2 regions of the Loktanella gaetbuli genome follow, and region 1 is predicted to be linked to the other one. Evidence: riboswitches for the same ligand, from Rfam matches in the RefSeq annotation. Region 1 holds a riboswitch; the other holds the start of a gene.
What was found. A riboswitch is a leader RNA that binds a small molecule or an ion and turns the genes downstream of it on or off. The one in region 1 is predicted to bind thiamine pyrophosphate.

Region 1 (9,861 bases):
CTGCCGGTGGAATATTGCATGCTGCTGCCGGGCGTCGCGACAAAGGGGCGTTGCAGCGCATCCGCGACCCAGTCGCGACTGGCGATCCAGCCGCCATAGTTCCCGCCAGATGTGCGTTCCAGACCCGCCTGCATGGTCACGAGGTTGCCCACCGTGATCTGCCCCACGCCGTCGGCGGCACCTGTGGGGATCAGCCCCGGCGCGATGTCAGCCAATGTGGCGTCCAGGCTCGCGATCTCGCCCCGATCAAGGGCTGCACCGGTCAGGGCCGCGACGATGGTCTTCGACACCGACTTGATCGGCACGATACGCCCGACGGCGGGGCCGCGAAACGCCTGCGACAGCACCTGCCTGCCTTCCTGATGGATTGCCATGGCATGCAGCTGGTCATAGCTGGCCGCGCGGTCCAGCACAGCCTGCCAAGGCTGTGTCTGCGCGCGCAGTGGCAAGGCTGTCAGGGCAGCGGCTCCGGCTATCAAAGTGCGGCGTGTCAGTGTCATGGCGTTCCCCTTGCGCGATTGGCAAACAGCTAGGCCAACCGCGACAAAACACCAGACAAACGGTCGTGAGGTGTCAGCCGATCCGCCCGCGCACGCCGCCCGTCTGGCCGCGATCCAGCAGGATGTGGTCAAGAATCACGCAGGCCATCATCGCTTCTCCGACAGGGACGGCGCGGATGCCCACACAGGGGTCGTGACGACCCTTTGTCACCACCTCGGTCGGCTGGCCATCCATGGTGATCGACTGGCGCGGCGACAGGATGGACGACGTAGGCTTGACCGCAAACCGCACGACGACATCCTGACCCGTGCTGATACCGCCCAGAATCCCGCCCGCATGGTTCGATGAATAGACCGGCTGGCCGTCATTCCCCATAAAGATTTCGTCGGCGTTGGTGCGGCCGGTCAGCGCGGCTGCGGCCATGCCCTCGCCGATTTCGACGCCTTTGACGGCGTTGATGCTCATCATTGCGGCGGCGAGGTCGGTGTCGAGTTTCGCATAGATCGGCGCACCGATGCCCGCCGGCACGCCGCGGGCAACCACCTCGATGATCGCGCCGACGGAATTGTGGTCGTCCTTGCGCAGCCAGGTCAGGTAGTCTTGCCATTCGGCAGCGGCCTGCGCGTCAGGACACCAGAAATCGTTCTGTGCGATCTGGTCCCAGTCGAACCGGTCGCGGTCGATCTTCTTTTCGCCCATCTGCACCATGTAGCCTGTGACCTGCACGCCTGGTGCCGCCGCGCCGATGGCTGCGCGTGCCACGCCGCCTGCGGCCACACGCGCGGCTGTTTCACGGGCGGATGACCGTCCACCGCCACGCGGATCGCGCAGGCCGTATTTCTGGTGATAAGTGATGTCGGCATGTCCCGGGCGGAATGTGTTCAGGATATCGCCGTAATCCTTAGACCGCTGGTCCGTGTTTCGGATCATCAGCTGAATGGGCGTGCCGGTGGTCTGCCCTTCGTAGACGCCGGACAGGATTTCGACGGCGTCGGGTTCGTTCCGCTGGGTAGTGTTGCGGTTCTGGCCGGGGCGGCGTTTGTCCAGCCATTGCTGGATCATCGCGGCATCCAGCGGCACGCCCGGCGGGCATCCATCAATCGTCGCACCCAATGCAGGACCATGGCTTTCGCCCCAGGTGGTGAACCGAAAGAGATGACCAAAGGTGTTGAATGACATGCGCAACGCTCCGTTTCTGATCGCCGCGATAGCCCAAGGCGCAGGCTGTGTCCAACTGGTGCAGCGACGACACCGTGTTTTGCGTCAAATCGGTGTCGGTGCAAGCCATGCCGTGATCCATGCGTCAGAACGCCCGGTGCTGACGCGGGGATGCGGCGGGCCCCTTTTCATTTGATGCAGGCGGCGCTAGCTGTTGGGTACCTCGGGGGGCCATATGGCTGAGATGCGCAAGCGGACCCGTTGAACCTGAACCGGTTAAGACCGGCGGAGGGAAGGTCCGGCATAACGTCGTCCCCAAATCCGCCCGTCGTTTTGGAGGATGACATGAAAACCACCTTTGCAAGCGTCGCGGCCCTGATCTGTGCAAGCCCTGCCTTGGCCCAGACACCGACCCTGAACGTTTATACTTACGACAGTTTCACATCCGAATGGGGCCCTGGCCCGGCCATCGAAAAGGCGTTCGAGGCAGAGTGCGGCTGTGATCTGGTCTTTACGGGGGCGGGCGACGGGGCGGCCCTGCTCGCCCGGCTGCAACTGGAGGGTGCGCGCACGGATGCGGATGTCGTTTTGGGCCTCGATACGAACCTGACCGCTGCCGCTGCAGCAACCGGCCTGTTCGCACCGCATGGTGTGACGGCAGATTTCGCACTGCCGATCACATGGGACGACGACACGTTCCTGCCTTTTGACTGGGGCTACCTCGCGTTTGTGGCGCAGGCCGACACGCCGTCGGTCGCGTCATTTCAGGAACTGGCCGACAGCGACCTGAGCATCGTTGTCCAGGATCCGCGGTCATCGACGCCGGGACTGGGCCTGTTGATGTGGGTGCAGGCGGTCCATGGCGACCAGGCCGGTGCGATCTGGGAAGGGTTGTCCGACAACATCGTCACCGTCACGCCGGGCTGGACAGAGGCCTACAACCTGTTCCTCGAAGGCGAGGCGGACGCAGTGCTGTCCTATACGACCTCGCCTGCCTATCACCTGATCGCAGAAGAGGACGCCACGAAAACATCCTGGGCGTTTGACGGTGGCAACTATCTGCAGGTCGAAGTCGCGGCCAAGGTCGCGAACACCGATCAGTCAGCACTGGCCGATCAGTTCATGGCGTTCATCGCCACGCCCGCGTTCCAAGAGGTGATACCGACAACAAACTGGATGTATCCGGCCACTGACGTGGCGCTGCCGGACGGATTCGAGACGCTGACCGTGCCGGAAACCGGGCTGCTGTTGTCGTCGCAGGACGCGGCCGCAATTCGGGATACGGCGTTGGAGACATGGCGCAACGCGCTGTCGCAGTGATGCGCAGCCTGCCAGCGCGCCTGTCGGTCGCGCTGGTCCTTGTGCTGACGCTGGGGACGCTGGTGGCCGTCGCGACGCGCGCGCAGGTCGGCAGTGGTCTTGCTGCGGCCGATTGGGCGGCAATCCGGTTCACCCTGTGGCAGGCGATGGCATCGGCCGGGGTGTCGGTGCTGCTGGCCATTCCCGTGGCGCGCGCGCTGGCCCGGCGTCAGTTCAGGGGCCGGTCGGCACTGGTCATGTTGCTGGGCGCGCCGTTCCTGCTGCCGGTCATCGTGGCCGTGCTGGGGCTACTTGCGGTGTTTGGTCGTGGGGGTCTCGCGAACGACGCGCTTGGCCTGATCGGTGTTGCACCTGTCAGTATCTATGGTGCGGGTGGTGTCATCCTTGCGCATGTGTTTTTCAACCTGCCATTGGCCGTCCGGCTGATCCTGCAGGGCTGGCTGGACATCCCGTCCGAGCGTTTCCGGCTGGCGGCGCAACTGAATGCGCCGATGTGGCGCGTGCTGGAATGGCCGATGCTGCAACGCGTCCTGCCGGGGGCCGCACTGGTGATTTTCCTGATCTGCTTGACCAGCTTCGCGGTGGCGTTGATCCTTGGCGGCGGGCCGCGGGCCACGACCGTGGAACTGGCAATCTATCAGGCGATACGCTTTGATTTCGATCTGGGGCGTGCCGCGCTGCTAGCCGCCGTGCAATTCGCGCTCTGCGCTGTCGCGGCTGCAATTGCCTGGCGCATCACGCCTCTGGACGGTCTGGGCGGTGGGCTGGATCGCACGGTTGCCCGATGGGATCGCAGTCCGCTGGACTGGGTCTGGCTGGTGGCCGTGACGCTATTTCTGGTGACGCCGTTGGTGATGATCGTGCTGCGCGGCCTGCCGGGACTAAGCCAATTGCCGGACAGCATATGGGCTGCAGCAGGCCGTTCCGTCGCTGTCGCGGCGGGGTCTACCATCCTGAGCGTTCTGATGGCGCTCTCCCTGGCGTTCCGGGGCGGGCGGATCGCCAATCTGGTCGGCGTGCTGCCGCTTGCATCCAGCGCGCTGGTCATGGGGACAGGGCTGTTCGTGATCGTTTATGCCTTTGTCAGCCCAACTGCCGTGGCGTTGCCGGTGACGATGCTGGTGAACGCGGTGCTGGCGTTGCCTTTCGGTCTGCGGGTGCTTGGCCCTGCGGTGCGTGACGTGCGTGCCAACTATGATCGCCTGTCACAAAGTCTGGGTCTGTCGGGCTGGGCGGCGCTGCGTATCGTGATGCTGCCGCGCCTGCGGCGACCCTTGGGGTTTGCCGCCGGACTGGCTGCAGCTCTCTCGATGGGGGATCTGGGTGTGATCGCCCTCTTTGCCACCGATGCGCAGGAAACGCTGCCGCTGGCAATGTACCGTCTGATGGGGGCCTACCAGATGGAGGCCGCGGCAAGTGCTGCGCTGCTGTTGCTGGGGCTGTCGCTGACGGCATTCTGGATTTGCGACCGGGGAGGGCGCGTCGATGCTGACCTTTGACAACGTGAGCCTGCGCGTAGGTGAATTTACGCTGACTGCGGATGCGCATGTCGGGCCGGGCCTGACTGCGGTGATCGGACCGTCTGGAGGCGGCAAATCGACCTTGCTGTCCGCGATTGCGGGTTTTCTGGACCCCGATGCCGGGCAGATTTCCTGGGACGGTCGCGATCTGTCGGGTCGCGCACCGGGGGACCGTCCGGTGACGATGCTGTTTCAGGACAACAACCTGTTTCCGCATCTGACTGTTGCCCAGAATGTCGGTCTGGCGTTGGGCCCGCGTCTGCGGATGTCAGCGGCAGAGACCCGTCGCATTGATGACGTTCTGGTACGAGTTAGTCTGGGTGATCTTGGTCATCGCAAGCCGGCAGCACTGTCCGGTGGACAGCAAAGCCGTGCGGCACTGGCGCGTGTCTTGCTGGCTGACCGGCCGGTGGTGCTGCTGGACGAGGCATTCGCAGCACTGGGACCGGCCCTGCGGGCCGAGATGCTGGAACTGGTGCAAGGCACGCTTGTCCAGGCGGGGCGTACCGTGCTGATGGTTACCCATGATCCGTCGGATGCCCGTGCATGGGCCGATCAGGTCGTTCTGGTCGCCGATGGTGTGGTGCAGCCCCCCCAGTCGACCGCCGCGTTGTTTGCAGATCCGCCTGCCGCGCTGCGGGCCTATCTGGGCACATGAAAAAGGCCCGCCAGATTGGCGGGCCTTTGATTTGTCATGATCGGGAAACGATCAGGCTTCGTCTTTGTACTTGGGCTTGTGCGGTGCCCAAAGTTTCTTGTTGGTGAGGTACAGTAGTACCGCCAACAGCGACAGAAAGAGAACGCCCGTCATACCGGCCTGCTTGCGGGCCGTCATCTTGGGTTCTGCGGTCCACATCAGGAATGCAGCCACGTCTTGCGCGCTTTGTTCCAGAGTGGCTTCGGTGCCGTCGTCATAGTCCAGATCGTCGCCATACAGCGGCGGTGCCATCGCGATCCAGCTGCCGGGCACGGTGTGATGGCCGTGATCGTCCTTGCACGCCTCGGGAAAGCCGCCGTTGGCAAAGGCTACATTATAGTAGCCATCCATCGGCGTTTCCATTTCCAGCGCGCATTCCGGCTCTTCTTCGTAGCCGGTCAGCAGCGATGCGATGTATTCAGCGCCACCCATGCCGTTGATCAGCTGGCTGATGCCGGTCCCGTAGGGGCCGTGGAAACCAGCACGCGATTTTGCCATCAGCGACAGATCGGGGGCGTTGGCCAACGACGATTCGGGATAGCGATCCGCCGGTGTTGCCGGGCGGAAGTCACCAAAGCCGTCATCAAGTGCCTGGTCGAATACTTCGAAGTTTTCGGCGTAGGCGCGCATCTGCTCTTCGGGCAGGGCAGGGCCTTTTTCGTCCGAAAGCGTGCGGAACGCGACCAGTTCGAGACCATGACAGGCCGAGCAGATTTCAGTGTAGACCTTGAGGCCCCGCTGAAGCTGGTTGGTGTCATACGAGCCGAACGGACCCTCGAACGGGAAGGCGTAGTCGGTGATTTCGACCTCGACGCTCGCGGCGTGGGCGGCCCCGGCGCCAAGCGCCAAGGCCATCATCGTTGTCAGTGAAAGTTTGCGAAACATTGTCATAGATCCTTTGTCTTTCACTCTGCCGGGTTCACGATGGTTTTCGTGCCACCGGTCTTGGAGGCATAGTGCGCTGCATAATCGGCCTCGATCGTTTCGGGCAGGGGCAGCGGTTTTTCCAGAACGCCCAGCAGCGGCAGGATCACCAGGAAGTAGGCAAACCAGTAGGTCGAGGCGATCAGCGAAATCCAGTCATACGGGAATTCCGCGGCCTGTGCACCGACCCACATCAGCACGATGAAGTCGACGACCAGCAGGGCAAACCACCACTTGAACATCGGGCGATAGCGGCCCGAACGCACGGTCGATGTGTCCAGCCAGGGGGCCAGCGCCATCACGGCGATCGCACCGAACATCGCCAGAACACCAAAGAATTTGGCGTCGATGATGCCGAAGGTCAGGAAGTTCACGATCTGAACGACCCACACGTCTGCGGTAAAGGCCCGCAGGATCGCGTAGAACGGCAGGAAATACCATTCCGGCACGATGTGCGACGGCGTGGCCAGCGGGTTCGCCGGGATGTAGTTGTCCGGGTGGCCCAGGTAGTTCGGCATGAAACCGACGATTGCCATGAACACCGCGAGGATGATCGCCAGCGCGAACAGATCCTTGATCACGAAATAGGGCCAGAACGGCAGCGTGTCCTTGGCAGCGTCTTCCTTGGACGTGCGGCGGACCTCAACACCCGTGGGGTTGTTGTTGCCGGTCGTGTGGAACGCCCAGATGTGCACGATCGTCAGGCCCAGCAGGATGAAGGGCATCAGGTAATGCAAAGAGAAGAAGCGGTTCAGCGCAGGCTGACCGACGGCGGACGCACCCAGCAACCATGTTTGCAGTGCTTCACCGACAAAGGGCACGGCACCGAACAGACCGGTGATCACGGCCGTGCCGTGGAACGACATCTGGCCCCAGGGCAGAACGTAACCCATGAACGCGGTGCCCATCATCAGCAGATACATCAGCATGCCGATGATCCACGTCACCTCGCGCGGTGCCTTGTAGTTGCCGTAGTAGAGGCTGCGGAAAATGTGCAGATACACGGCGATAAAGAACAGCGATGCGCCGTTGGAGTGGAAATAGCGGATCATGTGACCGCCGTTCACGTTGCGCATGATGTGTTCGACGGATTCGAACGCCATGTCGACGTGCGGCACATAGTGCATGACCAGCACGATGCCGGTCACGATCTGCAGGACCAGCGTGAATGTCAGGACGATGCCCCAGATCCACATCCAGTTCAGGTTCTTTGGCGTCGGGATCATCAGCGTATCATAGGCGATGCCGAGGATGGGAAGACGCTTGTGAAGCCACTTTTCACCGTTCGATGACGGCTCGTAGTGGTCGTGCGGGATGCCAGCCATGCTGTTTCTCCTTTAACCGAGTTCGATGGTCGTGGGGTCGACGAATGCGGCGACCGGCACGGGCAAGTTGGTGGGCGCAGGCCCGCGGCGGATGCGGCCTGCGGTGTCGTAGTGGCTGCCGTGGCACGGGCAGAACCAGCCGCCGAAATCACCCTGTTCACCCAGTGGCACACAGCCAAGGTGGGTACAGACGCCCATCTGCACCAGCCATGCGCCCTCGGGCGCGTCGGAACCTTCGGGGTTGGGCAGCGCGCGGTTCTGGTCGATTGCTTCGGAACCGACGGCCAGGTTGGCGTTTTCAGCGGATTGATCCGGCAGATCAGCCAGGTCCACAGCGCGCGCGGCGTCGATTTCGGACTGCGTGCGGTAGCGGATGAAAACAGGCTTGCCCTGCCACAGTACGGTCAGCTGGCTACCTTCGGTGACGCCGGACACATCGACACGGATCGACGCGAGTGCCTGCACATCGGCGGATGGGTTCATTTGGTTAACCAGGGGCCAGACGGCTGCGCCCGTGATCACCACGCCGGCACCGGCCGTCGCATAATATAGAAAATCGCGGCGTGTGCCCTGGTGTTCGTCTGCATGTGACAAAGGGATATCTCCGGTTGTAGTGAACGGGGTGAACCGCTCTGCGAAAGACAATAGGCGGACTACGCCGCTTAATTCGGCGCTGTTTAGCTTGCACGACCCGGCCCGTCCAGCGGACATTCCAGCGCAGGGGTTGCAGTTTCGCGGCGCACGCCTAAGGAAAGCTTTCGCCGTACGCTTAATAATAGTGCCGCTGACCACTTTATCCAAACATGCTGGCTGCGGCGCATTGCTGCGGGTCAGGCCGTCGCAGCGGTGTCGATCATGGTCGAGCGCCCGCTGAATGTGGCATGCCAACCGGCCAGCGCGTCCCGTCCGGCACGCCATTTGCGCGAATCATGCCGCAGATCCAGGTATCCCAATGCGCAGGCCATCGCGATCTGGCCCATGTCCAGCGGGCCGGACAAATGGCTGATCCAGCGGTCCTCGACGGCGTCCAACGCACGGGTGACCTTGGCCCATTGTGCGTCGGTCCATTCAGGCCATTGTTTGTCGTCCGGTCGCATCCGGCCTTCGTAGGTAATCGCCAGAGCGGCCTCCATGATGCCGTCAGCCGTCGCCTCGAGGATCAGCGTGTCCCACAGGCGGGCATGCGGATAAAGGCCGGCGTTCCCGTGGTCATCGAGAAAACGGGTAATGACGCGACTGTCATAAAGTGCCGGTCCGTGAAGGCGTAGCAGCGCCGGAATCTTGCCTATGGGATTGGCGGCGGCTACGGCCGCATCGGTGGCAAAAGGCGTGGTGCTGACATTGACCTCCTGGACCGCGTCCAAAAGGTTCGCCTCGCGCAGCAGGACGCGGCATTTGCGGGCAAAGGGCGAAGCAGGTGAATACAGCAGTTGCATGAAGGTCCTCCGGGTTTGGCACAACACTGCACCCGGTCATGGCTAACTGTCGAGGGGTCAGGCTGTCAGGTGCGTCTTGTCCGCGCCGCTGATCACCGCATCAACGATCTGGCCGGTGGGTTGATCTGCGTCGAAATGCACCTCTGCGAATTGTGCGGTGCGACCCATGCGGGGGCTTTCCATCAGGACGGCGTGGCGCTGCCCGATCTGACCTTGCAGGTGGCGGGTCACGGCGGCGTCACCTGCCGCACGCAGGCGTGCAGCCCGATCCTTGATCGCGGGGCCACGGACCTGCGGCATCCGGGCGGCAGGCGTGCCGGGGCGTGGCGAATAGGGAAACACGTGCAGCCACGTCAGTGCGCATTCCTCGACCAGCGCGAGAGAGTTCTCGAAGGCTGCTTCGGTTTCGGTTGGAAACCCCGCAATGATATCTGCGCCAAAGGTCATGTCGGGCCGCAGGCGGCGTGCGTCTTGGGCGAAACGGATTGCGTCATCGCGTGAATGACGCCGTTTCATGCGTTTCAGGATCAAATCGTCGCCATGCTGGAGCGACAGATGCAGGTGGGGCATCAAGCGCGTTTCGGTGGCAATCGCCTGCATCAATGCCTCGTCCACCTCGATCGAATCGATCGACGAAATGCGCAAGCGCGGTAGATTCGGCACCAGTTTGAGGATGCGCAGGACCAGATCGCCCAGCCGCGGTGTCGCCGGCAGGTCGGCACCCCAGCTGGTCAGGTCGACACCGGTCAGCACCACCTCTTGAAATCCGCGGTCCACCAGACGCTTGATCTGGTCGACCACGACGCCAGCGGGGACCGATCGCGAATTCCCGCGGCCAAATGGAATGATGCAGAAGGTGCAGCGGTGATCGCAACCGTTCTGGACCTGGACATAGGCACGGCTGCGCGTGCCGAATCCGTCGATCAAATGGCCTGCGGTTTCGGTCACGGACATGATGTCGTCGACCTGCACCGGTTCGG
Region 2 (9,861 bases), on a different contig from region 1:
TGGTGGTAGCCAAGGCAGCGCACCATGTCAAAGAAGAAAACCATCGTCGTCGGATCAGGAAACACCACCCTTTGCCCCTAGATCGCCGCATTGGAACAGGGCGCAGACGTTTCGATGCTGGAAAAGGCGGATAAGGCGCTGGCGGGCGGCAACACAGAATACACCGCAGGCGCAATGCGGTTTCCATATGATGGTGGTGACGACCTCATCCCGTTGTTGCGCAACGCGGTTGCCCCCCGATTGCCCAACACCGATTTCGGCAGCTACACACAGACCAAAATGACCGAAGACCCGCTCGGGTTTAACGAGGGTCGCCCCCTGTCGCCCGAACAGACGATCCTGATCACCAAGGGGCTTGAGACGATGCTATGGCTGTCAGGCCATCACGTCACCTTAGAGCCGATTTGCAGCCGCCAGAATTTTGGAAAAGACGGCAAGTAGGTGTTTTGCGGTGGCCAGACACTGTTGGCCGAAAACGAAGGTGTGGGTCTGTGGGACACGGAAATGACCGCTTTTCAAGACCTCGGGGGCACCGTAGTGGGATTACAGAAGATGATGTTATCAGCGGCGTCATGGTCGGCGAGGAGGCTGTCCGCGCCGATGCCGTGATCCTTGCCTTCGGCGGGTTCGAAGCAAACGACGACATCCCCGCAAAAGCTGTGCCTGGACGTGGCCTTTATTTTCGCCCGACAATGACCGCTTTCTTCCCGTGCTGCGTTTCGCTGGCAAAGCACGGCAGATAGGTCAGGTTCGCGCGACAAAACGCCTTGCGCTGCAAGTGCCTCGCACACACCGGCAGATCAGAACGCGCCGGAACAGGGCGTAAAAACACAACGCCCTGCTAAAGCCACGCCGACATAGACCGCGACCCGCGGTGGCCGTCGTCTCATCCGTTCACAAGCCCACCATCGACAATCAGGTTCTGACCCGTCACCGCGCGTGACCACGGACTTGCAAAGAACAAGACCGCATCCGCAACCTCGGCCGGTGTCGTCACCGATCCCAAAGCCGTGCTTTGCGCAATCAAGTCAAAAACCGCCTCCGGTGTTGCAGAACTCGCATCTGTCTGACGCAACAAACCACCTGAAACCATGTTCACCGTGATGCCAAATCCCCCCAGCTCGCGCCCGAAACTGCGCGTCAGACCCAACAACGAACCCTTTGACATGATATACGCGTGATAGGGCACCACCGGGTTCTGAAAGAGGTTTGTTCCGATCGTGACGATCCGACCAAAGCCCGCGGTTTTCATTGCAGGGATTGTTGCCTGAACAACATGCAGCGCACCCAGGACGGCGGTATCGTGCTGTGCCATGATGTGCGCCGGTCCAAGCGTGGTCAGATCCTCCCGCGCATCGCCGTTAAAGCTGAAATCGGCCAGCGCGTTGTGCACGACAGTCGTGATCGGGCCAAAGCGGGTGGTGGCAATATCGACCATCCGGGCGACTGCATCAGCGTCTGTCACATCGGCCTGCAACGCGACGGTTCGGTCACCCAGCCGGTCTGCCAATGCCTCGGCCGCCGTCCGGCTGTTGCGATAGTTGATGATGACCTGTGCGCCTTCGCGGGCAAAGGCCGTGGCGATCGCGGCCCCCAGGCCGCGTCCTGCGCCGGTCACGAGAACGGTTTGTGCGTCAATGGCTGTGGTCATGTCAGTCTCTCCAGAGGGTGTGAAAATGATGCACAGGGCCGTGGCCTTGACCGACACACAGGGTATCCGCCGCCGCAATGGCACCAGTGACATAGCGTTTTGCAGCACGTGCCGCGTCGTGGATCGTGGCACCCTTGGCCAGGTGTGCGGCCAGCGCGGACGACAGGGTGCATCCGGTCCCGTGCGTATTGCGGCCGGGCGTTCGCGCCGCGTCCAGCCATTGGGCATCATGCATGTCTTGCAGTACGTCGGGACTGTCCGATCCATCCAGATGGCCACCCTTGACCAATGCGGCGCGTGGGCCAAGGCCGACCAGTGCGGCCGCCTGTTTTGCCATGCCGCGGCGATCTGTTGCCTGCGGCAGGTCCAATAATTTGCCAGCCTCGGCCAGGTTCGGCGTCACCACGGTTGCCAGCGGCAGCAGGGTGGTCTTGACGGCGGCAATAGCATCCTTGTCCAGCAAGGTGGCACCGCCCTTGGCGACCATGACCGGGTCCAAGACGATGGGCACGCCGGGGTGGCGGGACAGAACCTCTGCCACGGCGGACGCGATATCGGCGGTCGCGATCATCCCGATCTTGACCGCATCGACCCTTATGTCGTCGAACACGGCTGCAATCTGCGCCTGAACGAACGCCGGCGGCACCGTTTCGACGCCGCTGACACCGCGTGTGTTCTGCGCGGTCAGCGCGGTCAGAGCGGCCATGCCATAGGTTCCGTTCGCCGCAAAGGTTTTCAGATCGGCCTGTATTCCCGCTCCACCCGACGGATCAGATCCTGCAATGCTCAGGACGTTGTGGATCATGTATTTTCTCCTGTGGTAGGGGTCATGGCGTGCATCAGTGTGCGGGCCGCAGTTTCCGGGTCAGGCTGGCCGCAAATGGCCGAAACGACGGCAATACCGTCGCAGCCTGCGGCCAGAACCGCCCCGGCGTGCGCGTGCTTCAGGCCGCCGATCGCCACGCAGGGCAGGTCGGTCAGACCTGCAAGTGTGGCTAGTCCGTCCAGACCAATACTGGGTTTGTGGTCGTCCTTGGTTGCCGTGGGAAACACCGTTCCAAGGCCGAGATAGTCGACGGCCGCCATGTCGGCTTTACGCACATCCTGCGGGGTTTCGCATGACAGGCCGATGATCGCATCTGTGCCCAGACGGGCCCGTGCCGTGGCGGCCTGCGCGTCACCCTGACCCAGATGCACACCGTCCACCCCGGCCGCGACAGCCGCATCCAGATCATCGTTGATGATCAGCGGCACACCCGAACCTGCAAGCGCGGATTTCACCGCGCGGGCTGCGTCGATGCGCGCGTGGGTGGAGGCCGACTTGTCACGCAGCTGCACGCAGGTGACGCCACCCCGCACCGCTGCCGTGACGGTTTCGATCAGCCCCATCCGCGCGCACAGCAGCGGATCAGTCACGAGATAGAGGCGCAATTGCGCGCGGATCAAAGCCATGTCAGCCGCGCCGCGTCCAGATCGGCAGGTTGCAGGGCATGCAACTGGTCCAGGAACCGTACTTGGAATTGACCCGGTCCCGGGCAGTCCGCACCTGCACGCGCGCCTGCCACGGCAAAATGGGACAGGGCAGCGACCGTCGCGTCAAAGGCGGGTGCAACCGCAGCATAGGCCCCGATGACGGCGGTCAGTGAACACCCCATCGCGGTCACCTTGGGCATCAGGTCGGACCCGCCATGCACCGTCACTTTGCGCGTGCCATCGGTGACGAAATCCACCGGGCCAGTGACGGCCACGACGCAGTTGCGCTGACTTGCCATGCGGATGGCAACATCCTGCGCCTGTGCCACATCATCACCACTGTCCGCACCCTTGCCCGACGCGGCCTGTCCTGAAAGCGCGATGATTTCTGACGCGTTGCCGCGGATGATGTCCGGCTTGTGCGCCAGCAGATCCTGGGTCGCATTGGCGCGGTAGGGGGTGATGAAATGCGCGACCGGGTCCAGAACCCAGGGCACGCCGTGCGATTTCGCAGCCGCGGCGGCCGCCAGCATGCCCGTGACCCATTGTGGCGACAGGGTGCCGATATTGATCGTCAATACCCCTGCGAGGGGCGTGAAATCAGCGACTTCTTCGGGGGCGTGCAGCATGGCAGGGGACGCACCCGCGGCCAGCGTCGCATTTGCGGCGATGTTCATTGCGACATAGTTGGTGATGCAATGCACCAGCGGCACGCGGTCCCGCATTGTCTGACAGGCAGCACTTGGTTTCATTCGGTCTCTCCGTCTGCGGACGGACAAAGAGACGGGCCGAACCCGATGGTTCGGTCACGACCTCCCTCCGCCAGCATTATCTGGTTCAGGTTCAAAGGGTGCATCTCAGCCTTGCGGCGCCCCTGGCGTGCCTAGACGGTCGCGCAGTTCGATCGGCATGTCAACGCGATGCCGCGCCGCGTTGCGGGGGCGCGTCAGAATATCGCTGATGGCTTTCGTGGATGCGTGGGTCGCGTCAGTCAGCCGGTCAGAACCATTGCCCCGGTTCCATCAATCCCAGTTCCAGCAGTTGCTGGGAATGCCATTTGAACGGGGCGGAGTTGTGCCAGCGAAAGGTCTGGATATGCGGGGCCGACCCCGGATTGCGGACCAATGCCTTGGCCGTGCGGAACGATACCACCGTGGCGGTCAGACTGTTGTGCCAGGGGCAGGCATAGGTATTGTATTCAGGTTCGTTCGTGGTGTGATCGTCCCGCAGGGACAAACCCTTTTTCGCCATGAACAGCGATGTGCGGTCGATCCGGCGGCGCGGCTTGGGCACGTGTTCCTCGAACCGCCAGCGCAGGCCGCCGTAGAAATCGTATTGGCGGTCGATGTCGTTGTTCCACGCATCCTGTCGCGCCAGCGCATAGTAACCGGATCGGTCCAGATGCGCATTGTCCATGCTGACGGCATCGGGGTGCGCGGTCAGATCGTCGGCGTAGATATCCACGACAAAGGTCAGGATCGTGTGGCGGCGTTCCTCCAGCGAAAAGGCGATCATCTCGCCGACGCTGCGTGTCTCGCAAAACGGGAAAAACAGGTATTCCGCGTTGTAGCAGTAGAAAATCCATTCCCCGTCCGCGATGCCGATCACCGCATTGACGATGGTTTCGAGCGCCCCCTTGGCGAGGACGTCCATGTGCACGCGTGTCACCTTGTCGGCCACATCCTCGGCCACCACGATATCGGGCATGCCGAATGCCACGACCTTGCGAAACCCACATTCAAGATGGTGGCGCAGCGTGCTGTCGACTTCGGTGTCGTCCTCCAGCAGGATCAGCGCGATCGGTCCCTTGCCAAGGCGGCCCTTGCTGGCGGTCAGAAAGGCGGACAGGCTGTCGTAAATCATGGCTGGCATCACGGTCTTTTGGGACTGGTCGCAGACTCGGTGAATTTGCACCGCATTGCAAGACACAGCAGCAGGCGTTAGGGATCGTGCGCCCCGACCCCTGCAAGCGAGTGAACCCGATGTCCGCGCCCCGCAAGCTCTTTGTGAAAACCTACGGCTGTCAGATGAACGTCTATGACAGCGAGCGCATGGCCGAACAGCTGGGCGGGCAGGGCTATGTGACGACCGACACCCCCGAAGATGCGGACATGATCCTGCTGAACACCTGCCACATCCGCGAAAAGGCGGCAGAAAAGGTATATTCCGAACTCGGCCGTCTGCGGCCGCTCAAGGATGCGAACCCGGATCTGAAAATCGGCGTGGCAGGCTGCGTGGCACAGGCCGAGGGCGAGGAGATCATGCGCCGCGCACCCGTCGTGGATCTGGTCGTCGGCCCGCAAAGCTATCATCGTCTGCCTGCGATGGACGATGCGGTCCGCAGCGGGCAGCGCGCGCTGGACACCGATTTTCCCGATGACGACAAATTCGACACGCTGAAATCGCGCGGCAAGGCGAAACGCGCGCCCTCTGCCTTTCTGACCGTTCAGGAAGGCTGCGACAAATTTTGCGCGTTCTGCGTGGTCCCATACACGCGCGGCGCAGAGGTCAGCCGCCCCGCGTCACGTGTCATTCAGGAGGCCCGCGAACTGGTCGATGCCGGTGTGGCCGAACTGACGCTGCTGGGGCAGAACGTGAATGCCTATCATGGTCATGACGGCGGTTTGGCGGGTCTGATCTGGGATCTGGCCGAAATCGACGGGCTGGAACGTATCCGTTTCACCACCAGCCATCCCAATGACATGGATGACGCGCTGATTGCCGCACACGGTGAGTGCGCCAAGCTGATGCCTTATCTGCACCTGCCGGTGCAGTCAGGGTCGGACCGGATCCTCAAGGCAATGAACCGCAAGCACACGGCCGAAAGTTATGTCCGCCTGATCGAACGCATCCGCGCGGCGCGCCCCGACATCCTGCTGTCCGGTGACTTCATCGTCGGTTTCCCCGGCGAGACCGAAGAGGATTTCGAGGCGACGATGGATCTGATCCGGACGGTGAATTACGGGCAGGCTTATTCGTTCAAATATTCCACCCGGCCCGGCACGCCTGCGGCCGAAAAACCGCAACTGCCAGAGGATGTAATGAACGACCGCCTGCAACGGCTTCAGGCGTTGCTGACAGAACAGCAGCGGGCGATCCAGAATAGCATGGTTGGCCGCGAGGTGGGGGTCCTGTTCGAAAAGAAAGGCCGCATCGGCGGTCAGTTGATCGGCAAATCGGACTATCTGCATGCGGTCTATGCCGACGCACCGCAGACCGCCATCGGTCAGGTCCGCCGCGTCAGGATCGAAACCGCTGGTCCGAACTCTCTGGGTGGCGTGTTGGTCGACTGACGCCACCACCCAGCGTGAATCCGGTCAAATCGTCAAGAAATCCAACGATTGTTGCCGTTTGGGACACAATATGTGGAAAAAATGCTTGGCGAATTCACCATACTTGCTAGAATCGTGGCGATTGTGTGTTAAAGCTGTCTAGCCCTACATTTGGTTGTGGGTGGCGATTTTTGAGGGGATTCCGACGTGGCATTCAAATTTAACGAAATTCTGAAGGTCGGGATGGCCGCTGCATTGGCGGCGACCATGATCGGCAGCGGTGCTGCTGCCCAGCAGCGCGGCGAGATTTATCAGCCCACGATCTGGATCGACCCTGACGGGTGTGAGCACTGGGCCATGGATGACGGCGCAGAGGGTTACATGTCGCCACATCGCACCCGTGACGGGCGTCCGGTCTGCCACCGGTCTGAAATCTGCGGCGTGATCCCGACAGATACGCTGTTCGCAACCGACCGCTGGCACATCACGGCACATGCCCGTACGCAGCTCGAGCAATTCTTTCGCACGGCCAATGCATTCGGTTTCATGATCTACGGTCACACCGACAGCCGCGCCTCCGATGAATACAACATCCGCCTGTCCAACAACCGCGCCGGCGCGGTTGCATCCGTGGCACAGGGCCTGGGTGCACGCGTCGTCGACATCAAGGGTTTCGGCGAGCGTCAGCCGCGCGCCACGAACGACACCCACGCTGGCATGCAGCAAAACCGCCGCGTCGAAATCTACTGCATCCGCTAAGGGGAAACTTGATATGACACCTATGAAATTGATCGGGCTTCTCGCAATCGGCACAGCACTTTCGGCCTGTGAGGGCGGCGAAGGCTTTGGCCGCATCGGGCCCGACAAGACGATCGACCGCGGTATCAACGCCCACCATTTGTCGACCCTTGTCGCAGGCGTCTGGGTCGATCCAAACGGCTGCGATCACTGGATCATCGATGACGGCGTCGAAGGCTACCTGTCCGAGCGTATGACCCCCGACGGTCGCCCTGTCTGTTCGGGCGTCGCTGCACCGACAACAGCAGTTGGCCCGTTCAAATCCGGCTCGCCGATCCCGGATAGCCTGTGATCGGCACAATGACATCATCAGCAAAAAGGCCGCAGCATTCGCTGCGGCCTTTTTTGTCTCACGGTTGCGTTGGCATCTTGACCTTGTCGGCTGCGACGTCACCTTGAAGTTGAAACCTTAGCAGGAGAGACGCTTGTCCACTGACGCGCTGAGCCCCGATATCCGTCCAGACGCCCCGCTGGAATTTCCCGACAACTTTCTGCTGATCGACCTGTGTGGCGAATACGACAGCAATCTCGCCGCAATCGAAAGCACGTTGGGCGTGCAGATCCTGCGCCGTGGCAACCAGCTCGAGGTGATGGGCGACGAGGATGCGCGTCAGAACGCGCGCAAGGTGCTGATCGGGCTCTATGAACGGCTCGAGTCCGGTCGCAGTCTGGAACCGGGTGATGTGACCAGCGCGATGCGCCTGGGCGTCGATTCCGGTCCGCCCGAACCCGGCGACCAAAAGGAAATGTTCAAAGGCACGCCAGCGGACCGCGTGGAAATCAAGACGCGCAAGAAACTGGTCGAACCCCGCACCGAGGCGCAAAAGGCCTACGTGCGGTCGCTGTTCGAAAACGAACTGTCGTTCGGAATCGGTCCTGCGGGCACTGGCAAGACCTACCTGGCGGTGGCTGTCGCGGTGAACCATTTCATCAGCGGCAACGTGGACAAGATCATCCTGTCACGCCCCGCCGTCGAGGCAGGCGAAAAACTGGGCTATCTGCCCGGCGACATGAAGGACAAGGTCGATCCATACATGCAGCCTCTCTACGATGCGTTGAACGACTTTTTCCCGGCCAAGCAGGTCGCCAAGCTGATCGAGGAAAAGCGGATCGAAATCGCACCGCTGGCCTTTATGCGCGGGCGCACGCTGGCCCGCGCGGCCGTGGTGCTGGACGAGGCGCAGAACGCCACGTCGATGCAGATGAAAATGTTCCTGACCCGTCTGGGCGAGGGGTCGCGCATGACCATCACCGGTGACCGCACCCAGATCGACCTGCCGCGCGGCGTCAGTTCGGGTCTGTGGGACGCGGAACGCCTGCTGAAAAACATCCCCAAGATCAGCTTTAACTATTTTACCTCCAAGGACGTGGTCCGTCACCCGCTGGTTGCCGCCATCATCGAGGCCTACGAGGCCGAGGACGCTGCAAAAGGGTGATGCCGTGACGATCGACCTTAATATCGAGGACCCGCGCTGGGATGCGCTGGATCTTGCCACGCTGGCCGAGGCGGCATCGGATGCGGCCCTTGCCGAACTGGGGCTTGATCCTGCGCAGTGGGACATCAGCTTGCTGGGGTGTGACGATGCCCGTATCGCGGCCCTGAACGCCGATTTCCGGGGCAAACCTGCGCCCACCAACGTGCTGTCCTGGCCATCGGATGAACGCGCCGCGGGGATCGACGGCGAAATGCCGCTGCCGCCCGACCCGGTGGACCCCGAACTGGGCGACATCGCCATCGCCTATGATACCTGCGCCCGCGAGGCCGAGGCGGCAGGCAAAGCCATCACGGCGCATGCCACACACCTGCTGGTTCATGCCACGCTGCATCTGCTGGGGTTCGACCACGAACGCGACGCGGATGCGGACTTGATGGAAGGACTCGAGTCGCAGATACTTGTATCCATGGGTCACGCAGACCCATATAGCGACGACGCGATGGGGCGGGATCAGGCAGAGGGCCAATGAACGACAACGATGACAGGTCAGGCAGTCATGCCGACCGCGATGACCAGAGCGACGACGCCAGTCGCGGATTTTTTGCGCGCCTGTTCGAGGCTCTCAGCCCGAACGATGACACCAGCGACCTGACCCCGGAAACCCTGCGGGCCACCGGGGCCGCGGCACCGATGCTGGGGATGCTCAATCTGCGCAGGCTCAAGGTCGAGGATGTCGCCGTGCCCAAGGCCGACATCAAGGCCACGCCCGTCACCACGTCCAAGGACGAACTGGTCGAGGTGTTCCGTCAAAGCGGCCTGACGCGTCTGCCCGTGTTCGACGGCACGCTGGATACACCGATGGGGTTTGTGAACCTCAAGGATTTTGCCCTGCAATACGGTTTCAATGGCGAAGCGTCCGCATTCGATCTGCGGGCCTTGCTGCGTCCGCTTCTCTATGTGCCGCCGTCGATGCATCTGGGCATCCTGCTTGCGAAAATGCAGACGGAACGCATCCACATGGCGCTGGTGATCGACGAATACGGGGGCACGGATGGTCTGGTGACGATCGAGGACCTGATCGAACAGGTTGTCGGTGCGATCGAGGACGAACACGACGTCGACGAGGTCGAAAGCTGGACCGAAGAGGCACCGGGTGTCTACCTCGTGCAGGCGAAAACCGGGCTCGAGGAATTCGAAGCCGAAATCGGCATGAACCTGACCGAACACGAAG

Region 2: it holds a riboswitch for thiamine pyrophosphate, as region 1 does, so the genes downstream of both, thiM (hydroxyethylthiazole kinase) here and thiB (thiamine ABC transporter substrate binding subunit) in region 1, are expected to answer to the same signal.

The regions. Positions count from the first base shown of each region.
Region 1 is NZ_JAJATZ010000003.1:61,231-71,091, reverse strand. It holds gene LGQ03_RS06885 (serine hydrolase domain-containing protein) at 1-500, opposite strand, end outside; gene aroC (chorismate synthase) at 574-1,680, opposite strand; TPP riboswitch at 1,874-1,970, shown strand; gene thiB (thiamine ABC transporter substrate binding subunit) at 2,005-2,979, shown strand; gene LGQ03_RS06870 (ABC transporter permease family protein) at 2,955-4,478, shown strand; gene LGQ03_RS06865 (thiamine ABC transporter ATP-binding protein) at 4,465-5,157, shown strand; gene LGQ03_RS06860 (cytochrome c1) at 5,209-6,087, opposite strand; gene LGQ03_RS06855 (cytochrome b) at 6,102-7,445, opposite strand; gene petA (ubiquinol-cytochrome c reductase iron-sulfur subunit) at 7,458-8,039, opposite strand; gene LGQ03_RS06845 (glutathione S-transferase family protein) at 8,276-8,881, opposite strand; gene mtaB (tRNA (N(6)-L-threonylcarbamoyladenosine(37)-C(2))-methylthiotransferase MtaB) at 8,939-9,861, opposite strand, start outside.
Region 2 is NZ_JAJATZ010000004.1:21,240-31,100, forward strand. It holds gene LGQ03_RS09470 (hypothetical protein) at 91-441, shown strand; gene LGQ03_RS09475 (3-oxoacyl-ACP reductase) at 887-1,651, opposite strand; gene thiD (bifunctional hydroxymethylpyrimidine kinase/phosphomethylpyrimidine kinase) at 1,653-2,456, opposite strand; gene thiE (thiamine phosphate synthase) at 2,453-3,103, opposite strand; gene thiM (hydroxyethylthiazole kinase) at 3,094-3,876, opposite strand; TPP riboswitch at 3,921-4,010, opposite strand; gene LGQ03_RS09495 (hypothetical protein) at 4,124-4,987, opposite strand; gene miaB (tRNA (N6-isopentenyl adenosine(37)-C2)-methylthiotransferase MiaB) at 5,107-6,417, shown strand; gene LGQ03_RS09505 (OmpA family protein) at 6,640-7,155, shown strand; gene LGQ03_RS09510 (hypothetical protein) at 7,169-7,486, shown strand; gene LGQ03_RS09515 (PhoH family protein) at 7,620-8,630, shown strand; gene ybeY (rRNA maturation RNase YbeY) at 8,635-9,159, shown strand; gene LGQ03_RS09525 (transporter associated domain-containing protein) at 9,156-9,861, shown strand, end outside.